One region of the Arthrobacter sp. NPDC080031 genome, then DNA from elsewhere that is predicted to be linked to it. Evidence: riboswitches for the same ligand, from Rfam matches in the RefSeq annotation. Region 1 holds a riboswitch; the other holds the start of a gene.
What was found. A riboswitch is a leader RNA that binds a small molecule or an ion and turns the genes downstream of it on or off. The one in region 1 is predicted to bind cyclic di-AMP.

Region 1 (8,967 bases):
CACCTCGTTGAGTTCGGCTATGGCGATGCGTCCGAGCCGGTAGCGGGGCTCGTCGCCGGAGGTGGATTTGTCCCCCAGCGGGGTTGCCGCGAAGCTCCACCCCTGGCTGAGGTCGGGATTGGCGGCGGCCTCGACGTAGAAGTCCACCGAAAGGCCGCCACCCAGAAGCTTCAGCGGCACGTACTGGTTGCGCGGAGAGATGGCCTTGATGATGGTGCCGTCCGGTCGCCAGGCGATGCCTTCGCACTGGAATCCCGGGACATCGTTGTTGAAGCCGAGATCGACGACGATCTCCACCGCGGTACCATCGGCTGCTCCCCAGCCCTCCGGGACCTCGCCTCGAAGCCGCAGCCACTTGGTGCTCCAGGCCTTGCCCCACGCGGCACCGTGTTCCTGGGGTTCGAAGACCTGGCGGAGTGCTTCCGAGACCGGAACGGGCTCTCCCGGGGCATCCCAGCTGCTCAGTTCAAGGGGCAGTGCGCGGCCATAGATGGCAGGGGCTATCCGCTCCCGGACAAAACGTTCGAGCCGCTTCTCAGTGATCAGGCGGTCGTCGTGCAATTAAAGTCCCCTTTGGCGGTGGGCTGGGTAGAGATGCTTCCTTACCGAGATGAGCAGCCTACGCAAGGCCATTGTCCGGAGGAAATCGATTCCATTCGATGGATAAAATCTACGTTGTTCCTGGACAATAGCCAAGTGTTGGCGGCTATCCCTGCAAGTCCCTAATCCCCACCCGGTCACTGCCCGCGTAGACGTTCAGGCTGGTCCCCCGGCTGAATCCCACCAGGGTCAGGCCCGTCTCCTGCGCGAGTTCCACGGCGAGGCTGGATGGTGCGCTGACGGCGGCCAAAACCGGGATTCCTGCGAGCGCCGCCTTCTGGACCAGCTCAAAGGATGCCCTTCCGGACACCTGCAGGACGGTGCCGCGCAGGGGCAGCAATCCTTCGCGCAGCGCCCAGCCCACCACCTTGTCCACGGCGTTGTGCCTGCCCACGTCTTCCCGCAGGCACAGAAGCTCGGCAGCACTGCCGCTGCCGGCGTCGTGGATTCTGAAGAGGCCGGCGGCATGCACTCCCCCTGTCTTGTCGAAGACCGCCTGTGCTTCCCGCAGACGGTCAGGCAGGGACGCCAGAACCTCGACCGGAATGCTCAGGGAGTCGCCGGCGGGGCTGAAGTGTGAGGATTTGCGCACTGCCTCGATGGAGTCGGTGCCGCAGATCCCGCACGAGCTGGAGGTGTAGACGTTGCGGCCGGTCTCAGGGAGGACGACGTCGGGACGCAACTGCGCTTCGACGACGTTGAAGGTCTGCACGCCGTTCTCGTCCTCGCCGGCGCAGAAACGCAGCGAAATGAGCTGGGCAGCGTCCCAAATGACGCCCTCCGACACCAGGAAGCCCGCGACGAGGTCGAAATCGTCTCCAGGGGTCCGCATGGTCACCGAGAAGGACATGTGCCCCAGGCGCACCTCGAGCGGCTCCTCGACGGCCAGGAAGTCCTCGCGGTAGCGGACCGGGTGCTCCAGCGCCTGGGCGGAGCCATCCAGCACAAATTTGTGCACCTTGCGGCGCTGGGTCACCCGTCCCATCTCAGATACCCACCGCTCCGACGGCTTCCCTGTGTTCGGCGCCTTCCCCATGCTTGACGAACCGCACCGTCATGGCCTTGTAGCCCGGCGTGTTGGATTCACGGGCAACGAGCTCCCGGTGGACCAGGGCGTTGGCCTCCGGGAAGTACGCAGCCGCGCAGCCCTTGGCCGTGGGATAGGCAACCAGCCGGAACTTGTCCGCCCGGCGTTCCGTTCCGCCGAAAGTGGAGATGACGTCCACCATGTCCCGGTCCTCGAAGCCGAGTTCGCTGAGATCGTCCTCGTGGACCAGGATGACGCGACGGCCTTCGGAAATGCCCCGGTAGCGGTCGTCCAAGCCGTAGAACGTGGTGTTGTACTGGTCGTGGCTGCGGACTGTCTGCAGGATCAGGTGGCCGCCCGGGGCTTCAAGGTACTCCAGCGGGCTCACGGTGAATCGTGCCTTGCCGATGTCCGTGGCGAAAGTGCGGGTGTCGCGTGGTGGATTGGGCAGCACGAAACCGTTCTTGGTCCGGACACGCGCGTTGAAGTCCTCGAAGCCGGGGATCACCCTGGAGATGTGGTCCCGGATGACGTCGTAGTCCTCCGCCATGGCACGCCAGTTCACCGCATGGTCATCGCCGAGGACTGCCTGTGCCATGCGTGCGACGATGACGGGTTCGCTGAGCAAGTGCTCCGAGACCGGAGTCAGGCGGCCTTGGGTGGAGTGGATGACGGACATGGAGTCTTCCACGGAGAGGATCTGCCGACCGCCCGGGTGTTTGTCGTCCGTGTCCGTTCGGCCCAGGGTAGGCAGGATCAGGGAGGTCTTGCCGTGCACCACATGGGCGCGGTTGGGCTTGGTGGAGATGTGCACCGTCAGCCCGGCCCGCTTGAGCCCTTCCTCCAGCGCGACGGTGTCCGAGCCTGCCGCGGCGAAGTTTCCGCCCATGGAAACGAACACGTCCACCTCGCCCTTCTCCAAGGCGTGCTGGGTTTCCACGGAGTCGTATCCGTGTGCCCGGGGAGCGGTGACTCCAAACTCTTTGTCAAGGGCTGCCAGAAAGCCTTCGGAAGGCTTCTCCCAGATGCCCATGGTGCGGTCGCCCTGCACGTTGGAGTGGCCGCGGACGGGGCAGGCACCGGCGCCACGCTTGCCGAAGTTTCCCTGCAAGAGCAGCAGGTTGATGATTTCCCGCAGGGTATCCACCGAGTGGGGCTGCTGGGTCAGACCCAGCGCCCAGCAAATGATGGTGCCCTTCGACGCGGCCAGCATGCCGGCCACCTTGGTGATGTCGATGCGGCTCAAGCCCGTGGCCCGTTCAGTCTCAACCCAATCCAGGGCCGCCCGGGCCTCGGCGTAGGCCTCGAAGCCATCGGTCTGCGCGTCGATGAAGGCGCGGTCTACCACTGTTCCCGGCTGCCGCTTCTCCTCCTCCAGCAGGAGGTGGCCCAATGCCTGGAACAAGGCAAGGTCGCCACCCACCTTGATCTGCAGGAATTCATCGGCGATGTCCGTGCCGCCGCCCACCACGCCGCTGAGCGACTGGGGATCCTTGAAGTTCAGGAGCCCGGCTTCCGGCAACGGATTGACCGCGACAACCTTGCCACCGTTGTTCTTGCAATCACGCAAGGCGGAGAGCATGCGCGGATGGTTCGTGCCCGGGTTCTGGCCCACAACGAGCACGAGTTGCGCTTCGTGGATGTCTTCCAGTGAGACAGTGCCCTTGCCGATGCCGATGGTCGGGTTGAGGGCGCTACCGGAAGACTCGTGGCACATGTTCGAGCAGTCGGGCAGGTTGTTGGTGCCCACGCCGCGTGCGAACAGTTGGTACATGAACGCGGTCTCGTTGGCCGTGCGCCCGGACGTGTAAAAAACGCAGCGGTCCGGCGTGGTGGCATTCACGTGCTCACCGATCAGGGCGAAAGCATCCGTCCAGCTGATCGGCGAATAGTGTGTGTCTCCGGGGCGGATCACCACGGGCTCGGCAATGCGGCCTTGGCTGCCGAGCCAATATTCGGTCTTGTCCTCAAGCTCGGCCAGGGAGTGCCGGGCCCAGAACCGGGCGTCGACCACGCGCGTGGTGCTCTCCTCGGCGATTGCCTTGGCCCCGTTTTCACAGAACTCCGCGGGGCTGCGTTTGCCGGTGATGGACTCGGGCCACGCGCAGCCGGGACAGTCAAAGCCGTCCCGTTGGTTGACGCGGAGCATTGACTTGACGGTCCGGCTGACGCCCGCTTGGGCCCAACCGCGTTCCAATGCAACGGTGACTGCCTTGACGCCCGCGGCGGAGCGCTTGGGTGGGTGGATCTGAAGGTCATCTTCGTTGATGTCCTGCTCGGGAGCATGCCTGTTCATGTCCCCATCATTGCAAGGCCTGATCCTCTAATCCACCTGCGTCCATTCGGCGTCGGAATCTCTCAGCCCGTCAGGGCGCTCCAGTCGACCGGCCCGGAGGACGCCTTGCGCGCTGGCTTGGCAGGAGTCTTCCTGGCTTTGTCTTCCGTGGGCTTTGGCCGGGGAAGGGGCGGCCCCCACGGCAACGGAAAAGCTGGCACTGCCTCTCCCAGTTGCACCCCGTGCGGTGGCACCACCATGACTCCCTCGGCGCTGGCGAGGCCGCGCATCATCCCGGGCCCCGCATGCTGGGCCGGCGAGGCCAAGCCGTACACGAACCTGAAGGGAAGCAAGCGCGTGCGCCCCGGGTCGGCGTCGAGCATCGCACCGCAAGAAACCTCGCCGACCTCCGGCAGCGTCCTGTGCCCCAGCCCCGCGAGGAGCGGTGCACCGATCGTGAACAGGACCATCATGGCCGCGAGCGGATTGCCGGGGAGACCCAGCACAAAGCGCCCGTCCGGCAGTTCAGCCAAAACACCGGGATGTCCCGGACGCATCGCAATTCCATCTATCAGCAGGCGTCCGCCGAGCTCCGAAATGGCCCGCCGGAAGTGGTCCGTCCCCGAACGGCCGGTTCCCCCGGTGGTGATGACGACGTCGGCAGGTGGCGCGTCCGGCGACAGTTCGCCTTCCTGAAGGGCCGAGAGCCACTCGTCATAGGAGTCGCCCACCTTGATTTGCTCGCCGCCGATCCCGCCAAGGAGCTCGACGACGGCGCCAAGCTGGGGACCGAAGGTATCCCGCACCCGGCCCGGGACCGGGACACCCGCGGTCACCACTTCAGAGCCGGTGAGGAGCATTTTCACGAGGGGCTTGCCTAGGACGTCCAGTTCATCCCGCCCGGCCAAGGCGGCCAGGGCGAGATGGGCAGGGTTCAAGACAACGCCCGATTTGATCAGCAGCTCGCCCTCCGCGGCTTCTTCCCCGGCGTTCCGGATGTGTTGGCCGTTGCGCGGCTCGCCCGGTTTCGCGTTCCCGCCGAGCGCGAGGACCGGCAAACCGTCTTCGTCCGTGGTCAGGACCCCGCTCTCGCTGCGGAGCACGGCTTTGGCCCCCGGCGGGATCAGGCCGCCCGTGACGATCGGGCTCGCTTGGTGCGGGGCCAGCCGATGGCCTGGTTCGGCGAGGATCCATGGGCCGCTGCCGTTGACCGCCCAGCCATCCATCGCCGAGGACGCGTAGTGAGGCAGGTCCTGCAGGGCGTGCACATCAGCGGCCAGGGTCCTGCCGAGGGCGTCCTTCAGCGCAACGGGTGCGGCGGGAATGGGAGTGGCACTGTCGAAGGCTAGTTGCCGCGCCTCGGCCCACAGGTGGTCGGCGTGCGGGAGATGCCCGGGGGCTTCCGTCATCCGGCGTCGGTTCCGGGGTTCGTGTAGTCCTTCGCGAGAGTGCGTGCCAGGCCCATGGCGGCATCCATCGACGCAGCCTCAGTCGCTTGTCCGGAGCCCGCAGCAAGTCCGGCGGCGAAGCCCGCAATGAAGGTGGTCAAGGGAGCTGCCGGCCGGACCACTGAATGGGCTGCAACGCCTGCCAGGGACAGGATCTCGTTGATGTCGATCTCGACGTCTTCGAGCTCATAGGCTTGCAGCAGGCTCCGGCACCATTCCTCGAGCGTTTCTTCCTGGCTCTTCATGATCGGCCTCCACTGTCCGGTACAGCTGTTATCACGGCAGGTCGCCGTCCACTCCAAGCGCCGCGGCGTCGTCCCAGGTATCCACGTCATCGGTGGACCCTGCGGGTACAGGCACTGCCAGCAGATCAAGCCTAGCAAGCAGGCCGAACACTGCGGTGTTGGCGAGTCCACCTTGTTCTTCCGCAGCCCGCACTTCCCGTTGTAGCGCGGATACGCGGTAGATCCCGAGCAGGGGCTGTTTCCGACCGTCGGCGGATACGGACAAGGCCCCTTCCGCGTCCTGGCGGCTTGCCAGTTCCCGGAGGAGTACCGGAACGGCGTCGGCGGCCAGGGGCATATCGCAGGCCATGACGAGTACCCAGGGCGCGTGCTTCGTGGACGGCCTCTGCCCATCCTGCGTTTCGCCGTCTTGCGCTTCGCCATCCTGCGCTTCCCCGTCTTGCGCTTCCAGCGCGGCGAGTCCGGCGGCGATCGCGGCGGCCGGTCCGGCGTAGGGCGGGTCTTCCCGTGCGGTCAAGGTGCCGTCCGGCAAAGTGCCGGGATCCGGCCCGACGACGACGACCCTCCCGGCACCGCGCACGGCCGCCACGGCGCGCTGAAGCAGCGTGGCGCCGTCGTACCTCAACCGGGCTTTGGGCACGCCGCCGAGGCGGGAGGACTTGCCACCCGCCAATATCACCGCATCAAAGTCCACCCGCCCAGATTACCCGGGAAGCAGGCTCGATTCCGGTTCAGGCCGCCGATTCAGGCAGGAGGAAGGGATCCCATGCGGGCGCAGGTTTCTCAAGCTCCTTGATCTGCCAGATAGTCCCGGTGGGCGCCGCAGGAGTGAACCTCAGTTTCCAGCCCATCTCGGCTGGAGTGTGGTCACTCTTGGCGTTGTTGCAGCGAAGGCACGCTGCCACCAGGTTTTCCCAGGAATCCGCGCCGCCCCTGGATTTGGGGTGGACGTGGTCAATGGTGTGGGCTGCTTTCCCGCAATAGGCGCAACGGTGGCCGTCGCGGCGCAAGACGCCGCGGCGTGTAACCGCCGTGATGGTGTTGTACCTCGGCCGGATGTAGCGATTGAGCAGAATCACGGACGGACGTCCGAGAATTTCCTGTGGCCCGACGACAGGCTCGTCGCCTTCGGCCACTACGCTCGCTTTTCCGGTGAGCACAAGGACCAGCGCCCGGCGGAAGGTTACTACCGCCAGCGGTTCATATCCAGCATTCAGAACGAGTGTGCGCATGCACGTACCTCTTCACGGCCGCACCCGTCAGGGGCGCGAGGGCCGGCTGCCCTCTGCATGTACGGGCTGTGGATCGACAACCTAAGAGTAAACACCCGGAGGCCGGATCACCGAATCCTTGCGGGAGTTCGGGCACAGTGTCGGTCAAAGTTCATGTGCCGGACACGTTAGCGCATGCTGGTTAAAACAGAACATCCCCGCGGGCGGACCAGCGGGGATGTTCCAGTGAAGCTATATAGCCGGAGCTATTTAGCCACCAACGCGGATGAAGACCGGGCCGGAGCCGACGTTGACGCTGTACAGGGCGGTGGTGCCGCCGTTCCAGCCGCCGTGGACCGCCATGCCGTTGCCGACATAAACGGCGATGTGGGCCATGCCCATGCCACCGTTCTGGTAGTAGACCAGGTCTCCCGGCTGCGCTTCAGCAGCGCTGACCGTACGGCCAAGGGAGAGGTAGTCTGCCGGCCAGCCGTGGAAGTTGATGCCAACAGCGGCCAGCGAGTTCGAAGCCAGGGCGGTGCAGTCCTGGGCAACGCCAAGCTGGGCGTAAGCTGCGGCAGCAATTGCTGCGCCCTTGCCGCTGGCAACCTTCGTTACAGGCGAAACAGCAGCGGTGACCGAAAGCGTCGAGGAGCCGGTAGCGGCACCCGTTGCAGCCTGCGGAGCCGGAGTGGCGTCCTGCGTGGCAACCGGAGCTGCGACAACCGGAGCAGCTTCGGTGGAGACCGCCGGGCGCTCGTACTTGATGGCGACGGAGGAGTCGGCGGAAATGCTTGCTTGGGCGATTGACTGGACTTCCAGGGCGGAGGTCGAAGTGGACTCGCGGGGGACGTTGGTTTCTGCAGCGTTGGCTGCGATACCGCTAGTGAGCACCAGACCGGAAGCAGCTGCGATAACGGCTGCCTGACGGCCTACGCCACCGGCGTTGCTGCCGACAGTCTTAGCGATAACGGCAAGCGAGTTGGTCTTGGTGACCGCGGCACGGTGGCGCGCAACAGTAGAGCGTGAAGACACGTTAAGAGGCCTCTCCCTATGCCCGCGAGGTAAGCTGTCGGATTCGGATGGGAGTCATCCGGCCACACTTCTCCCTCTCGGAAGTTGTGCGACTTAACCCCAAGGCCATCGGTGAAGATGACCAAAAGTGGGTCCCCCGCCTCTGCCAGACGATGTTTTGCGAACGGAACCTCGAGCAGTGGCAGAGCTAGGCAATCCACTCGAGTGCATCAACTCTCTAAAAGTTGATGCGTCTTAGACGGTACATGAGTTTTGGCTGAATGTCACATTCAGGTCACGGAGCGTGACAAGCATTCGAGAGACTTCCATCGGATTGGCTACAGCCAGCCCAGGGGGTCAACGACGTCGCCGTTGACCATGACTTCAAAATGGAGGTGGCAGCCGGTGGAGGCGCCGGTGGTGCCGCTCAATGCGATGACATCGCCACGGCTGACCGTTTGGCCCACCTGGACGTTGAACGACGACAAATGGTTGTACGTGGTTTCCAGGCCGTTGCCATGGTCCACCACAATGCGGTTTCCGCCGCCATACGGATGCCAGCCGGCGAAAGTGACCTTTCCGGCCGCGGCTGCATGGACCTGGGTGCCGCACTGGGCCACGAAGTCCTGGCCTCGGTGGAACTCCCCCAAACCGCCCGTGATGGGATTCACGCGGTACCCGAAAGGCGAGGCCGTGGTCAGGGTGTCCAGCGGCGCGCCCAGGGTGCCCTTGGAGGACGATGTCTTGATGGTGCCGACGGACTGCGCGCTCAAGAGTTGCTTGAGCTTGCTGTCAGGATCCGCCGTGGTGGAAACCGCAGCACGGCTGAAGTCGATCGTGGCACTTGGAGCGGCCGGAATCTCAGGCTGGGTGCCTGCAGCCGAGGCGGCCTGGCTTGAGTCGGCCGTGGCCGTCATGGCGCCGGTGCCCGGCATGGCGACCGTCAGGATGAGGCCCGTCGTGGCAAGGGCCACTCCGGCCTTCTGTCCGGCCCCGCTCGCCGCGGCGAACTCGGCCATCTGCCGGAAAGGACCCTTGCGGCGGCGAAGTTCGCGATGGGGATCGCGGGGCCGCTCGTGCTCGACGGCGTTCGTGCTCCGCAGCTCAGCAGTAGGACCGGACGCGCGCCTGCGGCCCCTGGTGTTCT
Region 2 (8,967 bases), on a different contig from region 1:
CACGGCGAGTCACGTCATTCTGAGGCCAAAGCGCGACAAAGAAGGTCAGGACGGAGGCAAGCAGCACCCATCGCTAGTTGGTAGTGCCGGTTCCTTGGGTGCTTGAGTTGGTGGCCGTCACGATCTGGATGGACTGGGCCGTGTACTTGTCGGATTCCTTGAGCGAAGTGACCCTCACGCTGGATCCGGATTTCACATCGGCGAGCGTCAGGGTGGTGGCGGTGGTTCCGCTTCCGCGCTGCCGCATGCCTTCCGCGACCACGACGTCCGTTCCCAGCGCATAGGTTTTCGTGAACCCGTCCTCGCTCTTGACGGTCATGGAGCTCGCCGAGATGTCGGTAACCGTTCCCAGCTGGCCCGCCATGGTGACGTAGGTGCCGCTTTGGAGGACCACATATTCCGAGTGGATCGCCGCATTCAGACCGCCCATCCCCACCCCGAGGCCGCCCGGACCTGCGTTCGCGCCGCCTGGGCCGCCGAATCCGCCCTGGCCGTTCTGCCCGGCGCCCGGCGCCTGCGCACTGCTGGTGTCAGCCGCCACGGTCCCGTTGCCCGCGGCGTAGGCACCGGCCCCTGCCGCCGCAGCGACCACGACCGTTACGCCGCCGACAATGATCCCCTTCTTCAAGCTCCAATTCTTGAAAAACGAGGGGCGCGTTTGTCCGGAGTTGTATTGCTGCGGGGTACCCCACCCCGCGGCGGGCTGCTGGTTCACCGGCGGCTGCGGGGCACCCCACCCCGCGGCAGGCTGCTGGCTCGCCGGCGGCTGCGGGGCGCCCCACCCGGCGGCAGGTTCCCCGGCTAAAGGCTGCCCGGAATCATCAAGGGGGCGGATCACCGGCTGCGGGTGCCCGTTCCCCGGCTCGGAACCAGGTACAGAGGGGTTGTTTTGCTGATCCATGGTGTGTTCTCCATCGAAATCGAGACTGTTGGTCGTGGTAGTGCTTGTCCCAAACAGCGTCAGCCGCTTTGCTGTGCATTGGCTGTGTCGAACTGCAGGCTTGCCTGTGACCTCCCGCAGAGTGGGTCGGATGCTCCCCGAACCGGCACAACCTCTGGACAGGTGGCTAGGCTGGGACTCACAGGGTGCTCACAGCAACGGCAAAGCACTGGCAAACCCGCAGATTGGAGAGTTGTCCCATGGCATCCTCGCACTCCATGACCAACAACCTTCCGCAACTCAGCCACCCGGACGGTTCCCCCATCCGTGCCCTTGTGGTGGACGACGAACCCAGCCTCGCCGAGCTCATGAGCATGGGCCTGCGCATGGCGGGTTGGTCGGTGGCGGTGGCCGGCGACGGTCCCGCCGCAGTAAAGCTCGCCAAGGACTTCCGGCCGGATGTCCTGGTACTGGATGTGATGCTTCCGGGGTTCGACGGCGTGGAGCTGCTGGGCAGGATCCGCGCCTTTGCGCCTGAGGTGCCTGCGCTCTTCCTCACCGCGAAGGATGACGTGCAGGACCGGATCGTCGGCTTGGCCGCCGGCGGCGACGACTATGTCACCAAGCCCTTCAGCATGGAGGAAGTCCTGCTGCGCCTGCACCGGCTGGTCCAGCGCTCGGGCGTGGCCGCGATGGACACGGCCGAACTGGTGGTGGGTGACTTGACCCTGAACGTGGACACCCGTGAAGTCACCCGCGCCGGCGAAGACATCCCGCTCACGGCAACCCAGTTCGAGCTCCTGCGCTATCTCATGGAAAATCCCAAGCGCGTGGTCAGCAAGGCCCAGATCCTGGACCGCGTGTGGGACTACGATTTCGGCGGGCAAGCCAACATCGTAGAGCTCTACATCTCATACCTGCGCAAGAAGATCGAGGCCAACCACCCGCCCATGATCCACACTGTGCGTGGAGCAGGCTACGTCATCAAGCCCGCCGAATAGCCGGGGCTCCGAATGTCCGCACTCTCGGGTATCCCCCGCCAGACCGACCACAGCTGGTTCAATCCTTCAACCTGGCACTTGCGCACGCGCTTGATCCTTCTCTCGATGGCACTCCTCGTGGCCATCTGCGGCGCCGTCGGGGTGGTCAGCTACGCCTCCATGGATGTGTTCCTCACGAAGCAGCTGGACCAGCAATTGATGCAGGCCTCCCATGGCCGCCCGCCGCAAGGCAATCCTGGCGGCCGCCCGGACCCCTTGGATCCCAGGGGCCAGAGCATCGGCACGCTGAATGCCCGCATTCTTGCCGGTCGGGTGAGCAGCGATGCAGGATTCTTGTCCTCGGATGCCACCCGCGCTCCGCTGACGCCCAGCGACGCTCAAATCCTCTCGGCGCTCCCCCCCGATGGCCGACCGGTTGATCGCACCCTGTCCAATGGCGGTTACCGGCTCGTGGCCACCGAAACTCCTTACGGCGATGTTGTCATCACGGGGCTGCCGCTCGCCTCGAAGCAGGACACCGAGGCCTCGCTCGTCTGGACCATGGTGCTCGTGTCCTTGGGCGGGCTGGTCCTGATCGGGCTGGCCGGAACCGTGCTCATCCGCCGCACCATGCGCCCCCTGGAGCAGCTCTCCGACGTCGCTACGAAGGTATCGAAACTTCCGCTCGACGCCGGTGAGGTGGCACTCGCGGTGCGCGTTCCGGCGTCGGCGGCCCATCCGAGCACGGAAGTGGGAAGCGTCGGCCATGCTTTGAACCTGATGCTGGACAATGTTTCCAGAGCCCTCGAGGCGCGCCAGCAAAGCGAAACAAAGGTGCGCCAGTTCGTGGCCGACGCCTCACACGAACTACGCACTCCGCTGACCGCCATCCGCGGCTATACCGAGCTCTTGCGCATGACGGAGACGTTCACCGAGGACGGTCGCAAGTCACTGGCCCGTGTGCAGAGCCAGTCAGAACGCATGACCACCCTCGTCGAAGACCTCCTCCTGCTGGCCCGGCTGGACGAAGGGAAGGCCCCGGAGTTCACCGATGTGGACCTCACGCAGTTGGTGATCGAGACCGCCAGCGACGAGAAAGTCATGGCCCCGGATCACATCTGGCAGCTCAAGCTTCCGGACGAGCCCCTCATGGTCCGTGGCGACACCACTCAACTCCATCAGGTTTTGGCGAATCTGCTCTCCAATGCCCGCAAGCACACGGAGGCGGGAACCACCGTGGTCACAAGCGTCATGCGTTCGGCCGACGGCAGCGCCGTGGTGACGGTGACCGACAACGGGCCGGGCATCCCGCCTGAATTCCAGGGCAGGATCTTCTCACGTTTTGCCCGTGCCGACGCCGCCCGCTCGGGTTCCGAGGGCACGTCCGGGCTCGGCTTGTCGATCGTGGAATCCATTGTCCAGGCGCATGGTGGAACCGTCGAAGTGGCATCGCGGGCCGGCCGAACGGAATTTGCGGTGCGGCTTCCGGCGCTCAGGACCGCCACGGCCTGAACGGCAACCCAGGAGGGCGTGACGCCGGTGCGCGGCGAGCGCAAGTTGACCCACCGGCGTCGTGATCTCCGTTACCTAAATGTGACTTGAGCGGAATCCTCCTGTACCGTCGAATAGGTGCGCTGGATAATTCCGGCCACCGCCGGGTAGGCGCCGAGCTCTGCCCCTCCCCGGTGCCCAACAGTCCAGGCAGAGACGGGGGACCCAGGTCTCCGGGCAAGCGCTCATGTTGAGCCAGCCCTAGGGGTGAAGCCGTACAGCCACGATTCCCTGTGGCCACGGCCGGATGACCTCATCCGAATCCGACAGCTAACTCCGCAGGCGTCGAGAGGCAATCACCATGTCTGATTCCAGGAATCAGTCGCGCTCTGTTGCGCGCCACCGCGGCGAACCAGCCCGGAGAAACAAGTCACGTTCCACCTTGAGGCGAGCCGCCTCGAACCTTGGCACCGGCCAGCGGATGGCAGTTGTTGCCGGCGTCGTTGCCGTGTTCCTTGGCGCAGGCGCCGCCACCCAGGCCGCCGGACAAGCCATCAATGCCCAGGACATGAGCCGCACGTCCGAATCCCGCGCGACGGACCACGCAGCCACGCCGCCGGCGAGCGCGAGCGCAAGCCCCAAGCCGAGCGCCACGCCGACGCCGAGCCAGGCACCCGCCCCCGCTCCGGCCGCCGTCGCGCCCCAGGCTGCCGCACCGGCCGCACCCGTGGCGCCCCCGGCCGCCGTGGCGCCCCCGGCCCCCGTTGCACCCCCTGCTCCGGCAGCCCCGGCCGCGCCCGTCGCCGTCGATGATCCCTCCGGCGCCCAGGCTTATGCCGCAAGCATCCTGCCCTCCTACGGTTGGGGCCAGGGCGAAATGTCAGCCCTGATCACCCTGTGGAACAAGGAATCGGATTGGCGCACCACTGCCACCAACGCCTCCAGTGGCGCCTACGGGATCGGGCAATCTCTGCCGGGCGACAAAATGGCATCAGAAGGCGCCGACTGGCAGACCAACTACCAGACGCAGATCCGCTGGGGCCTGAACTACATCAAGGAACGCTACGGATCGCCGTCCGCGGCGTGGTCCTTCCACTTGGCCCACAACTGGTACTAAGCCGAAGCCACGCAAAAATGCGTTGAGGTCCGTCCCCTTCAGGGGGCGGACCTCTGCGTTTTTCGACGAGGCAGGCGATTCGCCACGCCGGTCATACATCCACAGCCACGTCACAGGTTCCGCCTAAAGCCCTCATATTCTGCAACGGCACTCTGGATACATGACGCTCATCGAATCCACCTCCGGAACCCTGAAGGACCCCGCGGTGGTGCCGCCGGGCCTTCCCATCCAAGCCAGCACTCCCATTCAACGCAGCACGGTGCGGCGCGCCCCCGTGGACACCCACACCGCCATCCCCGTGCTCGATGTCACCATCCCCGTCTTCAACGAGGAACGCGACCTCGAAGAGTGCCTGCGCAGGCTGCACGGCCATTTGCGCGAATCCTTCCCGCATGGCTTCCGCATCACCGTGGCGGACAACGCAAGCACGGACAGCACCTTGAAAATCGCCGAACGTGTGGCCAGGGAACTGCCTGAGCTCGCGGTTGTCCATCTTGAGGAGAAGGGACGCGGCAACGCCCTGCGCAGGGTGTGGCTCGCGTCGCCGTCGCCGGTTCTGGCTTACATGGACGTGGATCTGTCCACGGATCTCGCCGCACTGGCTCCCCTTTTGGCCCCGCTGATCTCCGGCCATTCGGATCTCGCGATTGGAACACGGCTGACCCGCGATTCCAGGGTTGTCCGCGGCCCCAAGCGCGAGTTCATTTCGCGCAGCTACAACCTGATGCTGCACTCGTTCATGGGCGCCCGCTTCAGCGATGCCCAATGCGGCTTCAAAGCGATCCGGGCCGACGTTGCGCAGCAGATCCTCCCCCACACCTTGGACAACTCGTGGTTCTTCGACACTGAACTCCTGGTCCTCGCCGAACGCTGCGGCCTCCGGGTCCACGAGGTTCCGGTTGACTGGATCGACGATCCCAATTCAAGCGTTGACTTGGTGCGCACCGCCTTGGCCGACATCCGCGGCATGGTCCGGCTCACCCGGGATCTCGTCTCGGGACGCATCCCCATTCCGGAACTGCGCGCAGCGCTTGCACGCGGGCCGCTCCCGGCGTCGTCCCGCACCGCCGAGCAGAGCCCGCGCAGCAGCCTTTTCGGGCAACTGGTCCGGTTCGCCGCAATCGGCGCTGCGTCCACCCTCGCCTATGTGCTCATCTTCTTGTTCTGCCGCGGCTTCATGGACCCGCAACTGGCCAACTTCCTGGCGCTGCTCGTCACGGCCATCGCCAACACCGGAGCCAACCGGCGCTTCACCTTCGGCATCCAAGGCGGGAACCCCGTACGGCACCACTTCGAGGGTTTGATCGTCTTCGGGATCGGCCTCGCGCTCACCTCCGGGGCACTCGCCTTGGTGCACAGTACGACGACGCCGGACCGCTGGGGCGAGCTCCTCACCGTCGTTGCGGCGAACCTCGCCGCCACCGCGGTCCGCTTCCTCTTGTTCCGGCTTTGGGTCTTCCGACAGCCTGTCGCGCAGGCGACTGCACCCGCCACACAAGCCACATCGCGCACAGAAACGGCAGCATCATGACTTCCACGATTACTCCCGCAAGCACAGGACCGGCCGGATCCGACTCGCCCAACGCCGTCGGAACTACCCAGTCACCGCAGGGCGGGCACTCGACAGGCCCGTCAACCCCCGGTGCCACGCCCCATTGGACGCGATACGCCTTTGGCCGGCAGCCCCGCTGGGTGCGGCCGTCCGCCGCCGGGCTCCTCGTAGCCACGGCCTTCCTGTATCTTTGGAACCTCGCAGCCACCGGCTACGGAAACTCCTTCTACGCCGCCGCCATCCAGGCCGGCACCAAGGACTGGACGGCGTTCCTGTTCGGTTCGCTCGACGCCGGCAATGCCATCACCGTGGACAAGCCGCCGGCCTCCTTGTGGATCCCGGCCTTGGCGGGCCGGATCTTCGGCTTCTCACCCCTGAGCATGCTGGTTCCCGAGGCGCTCATGGGCGTGGCCGCCGTCGGTCTCCTCTATCTGACGGTCAAGCGGATCTCCGGACCGGGCGCTGGCTTGTTGGCCGGTGGTGCTTTGGCACTGACCCCGGTGGCCGCGCTCATGTTCCGCTTCAACAACCCCGACGCCATGCTGACCCTGTGCCTGGTGCTCGCGGCGTACTTCACTACCCGTGCTATCGAACGGGCAGGCTGGAAGTGGCTCGCCGCGGCCGGCGCCGTGGTGGGCCTGGCATTCCTGAGCAAAATGCTGCAGGGTTTCCTGATTGTTCCGGGCCTGGGACTCGCGTACCTCTGGGCCGCACCTACCCCGTTGCGGCGGAGGCTGCTGCACTTGCTGGGCGCATTGGCAGGTATCGCTGTGGTGGCAGGCAGCTATGTGGCTCTCTTCCAGCTGACTCCGGCTTCGGCGCGGCCCTACATGGCAGGTTCGCAAACCAACAGCTTCCTCGAGCTGACCTTCGGCTACAACGGGCTGTCCCGCATCACCGGTTCGGGCGAAGGGACGCCCGGCGGAGGGGGCGCTGGAGCGCCCGCTGGCGGTTTGGGTGCGTTCGACGGCGGTGGTGGCGGCAACGCCGGTTTCGGTGGAGCTGCCGGGATCGCCCGCATGTTTGGCAGGAGCTTCGGCGCCGAGGTCTCCTGGCTTCTTCCTGCGGCGCTCATTCTGCTGGCAGCCGGCCTGTGGTTCACCCGCCGGGAAGCGCGAGCCTCCCGCACCCGCGCCGCGCTCATCCTCTGGGGTGGCTGGCTTCTGGTCACAGCGGGGGTCTTCAGCTTCATGGGCGGCATCGTCCACCCCTATTACGCGGTAGCGCTCGCACCGGCAATCGCAGCGTTGGTGGGCATCGGCAGCGTTGAGCTGTGGCGTGGCCGCGGGTACTGGCCTGCCAGGATCGTCCTGGCAGTGGTAATCCTCGGAAGTTCGGCTTGGTCCGCGGTTCTCCTGGGCCGCGACGCCTCGTGGCTTCCCTGGTTGCGCATCGTGATCGTCGTCCTGGGCGTGGTGGCGGCCGCGGCAATCCTGCTCCGCCTCGACTCGCTCAAGCCGGCCGGCCGGTTCCGGAAGGCCACGGCCGCAGCCGTCGTCGTCGTTTCCCTTCTGGCCGGCTGCCTGGGAACCGCGGCGTGGACGCTCGCGACGGCGGCAACCGCGCACTCCGGTTCCATCCCGACGTCGGGACCCGCCGGCTCCGCCATGGGTGGCTTCGGAAACCGCGCCGGAGGGTTCGGCGCAGCTGGTGGCGCGGGCCAGGCCGGAGGGCCGGGTTCGGAGGGAACGGCCGACGCAGGACTGACCGCGCTGCTGACGTCCACCACCACGAAGTGGTCGGCGATCGTCTCCGGCGCCAGCCAGGCCGCAAGCCTTGAGCTTGCCACCAACACCAACGTGATCGCGCTCGGTGGCTGGAACGGTGGCGATCCCTACCCCACGCTGGCACAATTCCAGGACATGGTGGCCAAGGGACAGATCGGTTACTACATTGCAGGAGGCGGCATGGGTGGCGGCGGCGGATTCAGAGGCCAAGGCGGCAATTCCGAGGTAGCCTCCTGGGTACAGGCCAACTTCCAAGCCCAGACGGCGGGCAGCTCCACCGTCTACAAGCTGACAAAGTAGATTCCGATGACCGCTTCCTATTCCACGGACACCGGTTCCAAACCAGCGCAGCCCGTCCCGCCGTCGCGTTTGGTGGAGCGGGTCCCGCCCGGCCTGAGGCAAAAACCCCGCCGCAACAGTGACCCGCATGCCCTGCGGCACCGCGGGGAGCTCGGCATTGTCCTGCTCGCAACGGCGGTCCTGTATCTCTGGAACCTTGGCGCTTCCGGCTGGGCCAACCCGTTCTATTCCGCCGCAGCCCAGGCCGGTTCGCAGGATTGGGCGGCCTGGTTCTTCGGATCCTCCGATGCCGCCAACTCCATCACGGTGGACAAGCCGCCGGCGTCCCTCTGGATCATGGGCCTCTCGGTACGGATCTTCGGGCTGAACTCCTGGAGCATCCTGGTTCCCGAGGCACTCATGGGCGTTGCCACGGCATGGCTGCTGTATCTTGCGGTCCGGCGGGCCGCGGCCCCCGCCACCGGCGACCCGCGGCTCGCGCACCGGGCCGGGTTGCTGGCCGCCGTCGTCATGGCCATCACCCCGGTAGCCACCCTCATGTTCCGGTTCAACAACCCGGACGCCCTGCTGGTGCTGCTCATGACGGCCGCCGGCTACGCCACGCTGCGGTCCATCCAGGACGACAAGCTGCGCTGGCTCCTGCTGGCCGGGGTGCTCCTGGGCTTCGGCTTCCTCACCAAGCAACTCCAGGTCCTGCTGGTGGTTCCTGGATTCGCGGTGGCGTACGTGGTTGCCGCGCCGGGCGGAGTGGGGCGTCGCCTGCTTCGGCTGCTAGGCGCTGGGGCAGCCATGGTGGTTTCGGCAGGCTGGTGGCTCGCCGTCGTCGAACTCGTTCCGGCGAACATGCGGCCGTACATCGGCGGCTCCCAGAACAACTCCATCCTGGAATTGACGCTCGGTTACAACGGCCTGGGTCGGCT

Region 2: it holds a riboswitch for cyclic di-AMP, as region 1 does, so the genes downstream of both, AB0323_RS12165 (hypothetical protein) here and AB0323_RS18375 (NlpC/P60 family protein) in region 1, are expected to answer to the same signal.

What each region holds. Positions count from the first base shown of each region.
Region 1 covers NZ_JBFBLA010000024.1:2,606-11,572, forward strand. The annotation lists gene AB0323_RS18340 (glycoside hydrolase family 38 C-terminal domain-containing protein) at 1-561, opposite strand, end outside; gene fdhD (formate dehydrogenase accessory sulfurtransferase FdhD) at 707-1,585, opposite strand; gene AB0323_RS18350 (FdhF/YdeP family oxidoreductase) at 1,587-3,923, opposite strand; gene AB0323_RS18355 (molybdopterin molybdotransferase MoeA) at 3,986-5,311, opposite strand; gene AB0323_RS18360 (DUF6457 domain-containing protein) at 5,308-5,595, opposite strand; gene AB0323_RS18365 (NTP transferase domain-containing protein) at 5,627-6,289, opposite strand; gene AB0323_RS18370 (HNH endonuclease) at 6,327-6,827, opposite strand; gene AB0323_RS18375 (NlpC/P60 family protein) at 7,077-7,841, opposite strand; cyclic di-AMP (ydaO/yuaA leader) riboswitch at 7,847-8,029, opposite strand; gene AB0323_RS18380 (M23 family metallopeptidase) at 8,159-8,967, opposite strand, start outside.
Region 2 covers NZ_JBFBLA010000012.1:99,259-108,225, reverse strand. The annotation lists gene AB0323_RS12180 (hypothetical protein) at 74-901, opposite strand; gene AB0323_RS12175 (response regulator transcription factor) at 1,141-1,881, shown strand; gene AB0323_RS12170 (HAMP domain-containing sensor histidine kinase) at 1,894-3,372, shown strand; cyclic di-AMP (ydaO/yuaA leader) riboswitch at 3,514-3,710, shown strand; gene AB0323_RS12165 (hypothetical protein) at 3,794-4,468, shown strand; gene AB0323_RS12160 (bifunctional glycosyltransferase family 2/GtrA family protein) at 4,629-5,999, shown strand; gene AB0323_RS12155 (glycosyltransferase family 39 protein) at 5,996-8,047, shown strand; gene AB0323_RS12150 (glycosyltransferase family 39 protein) at 8,054-8,967, shown strand, end outside.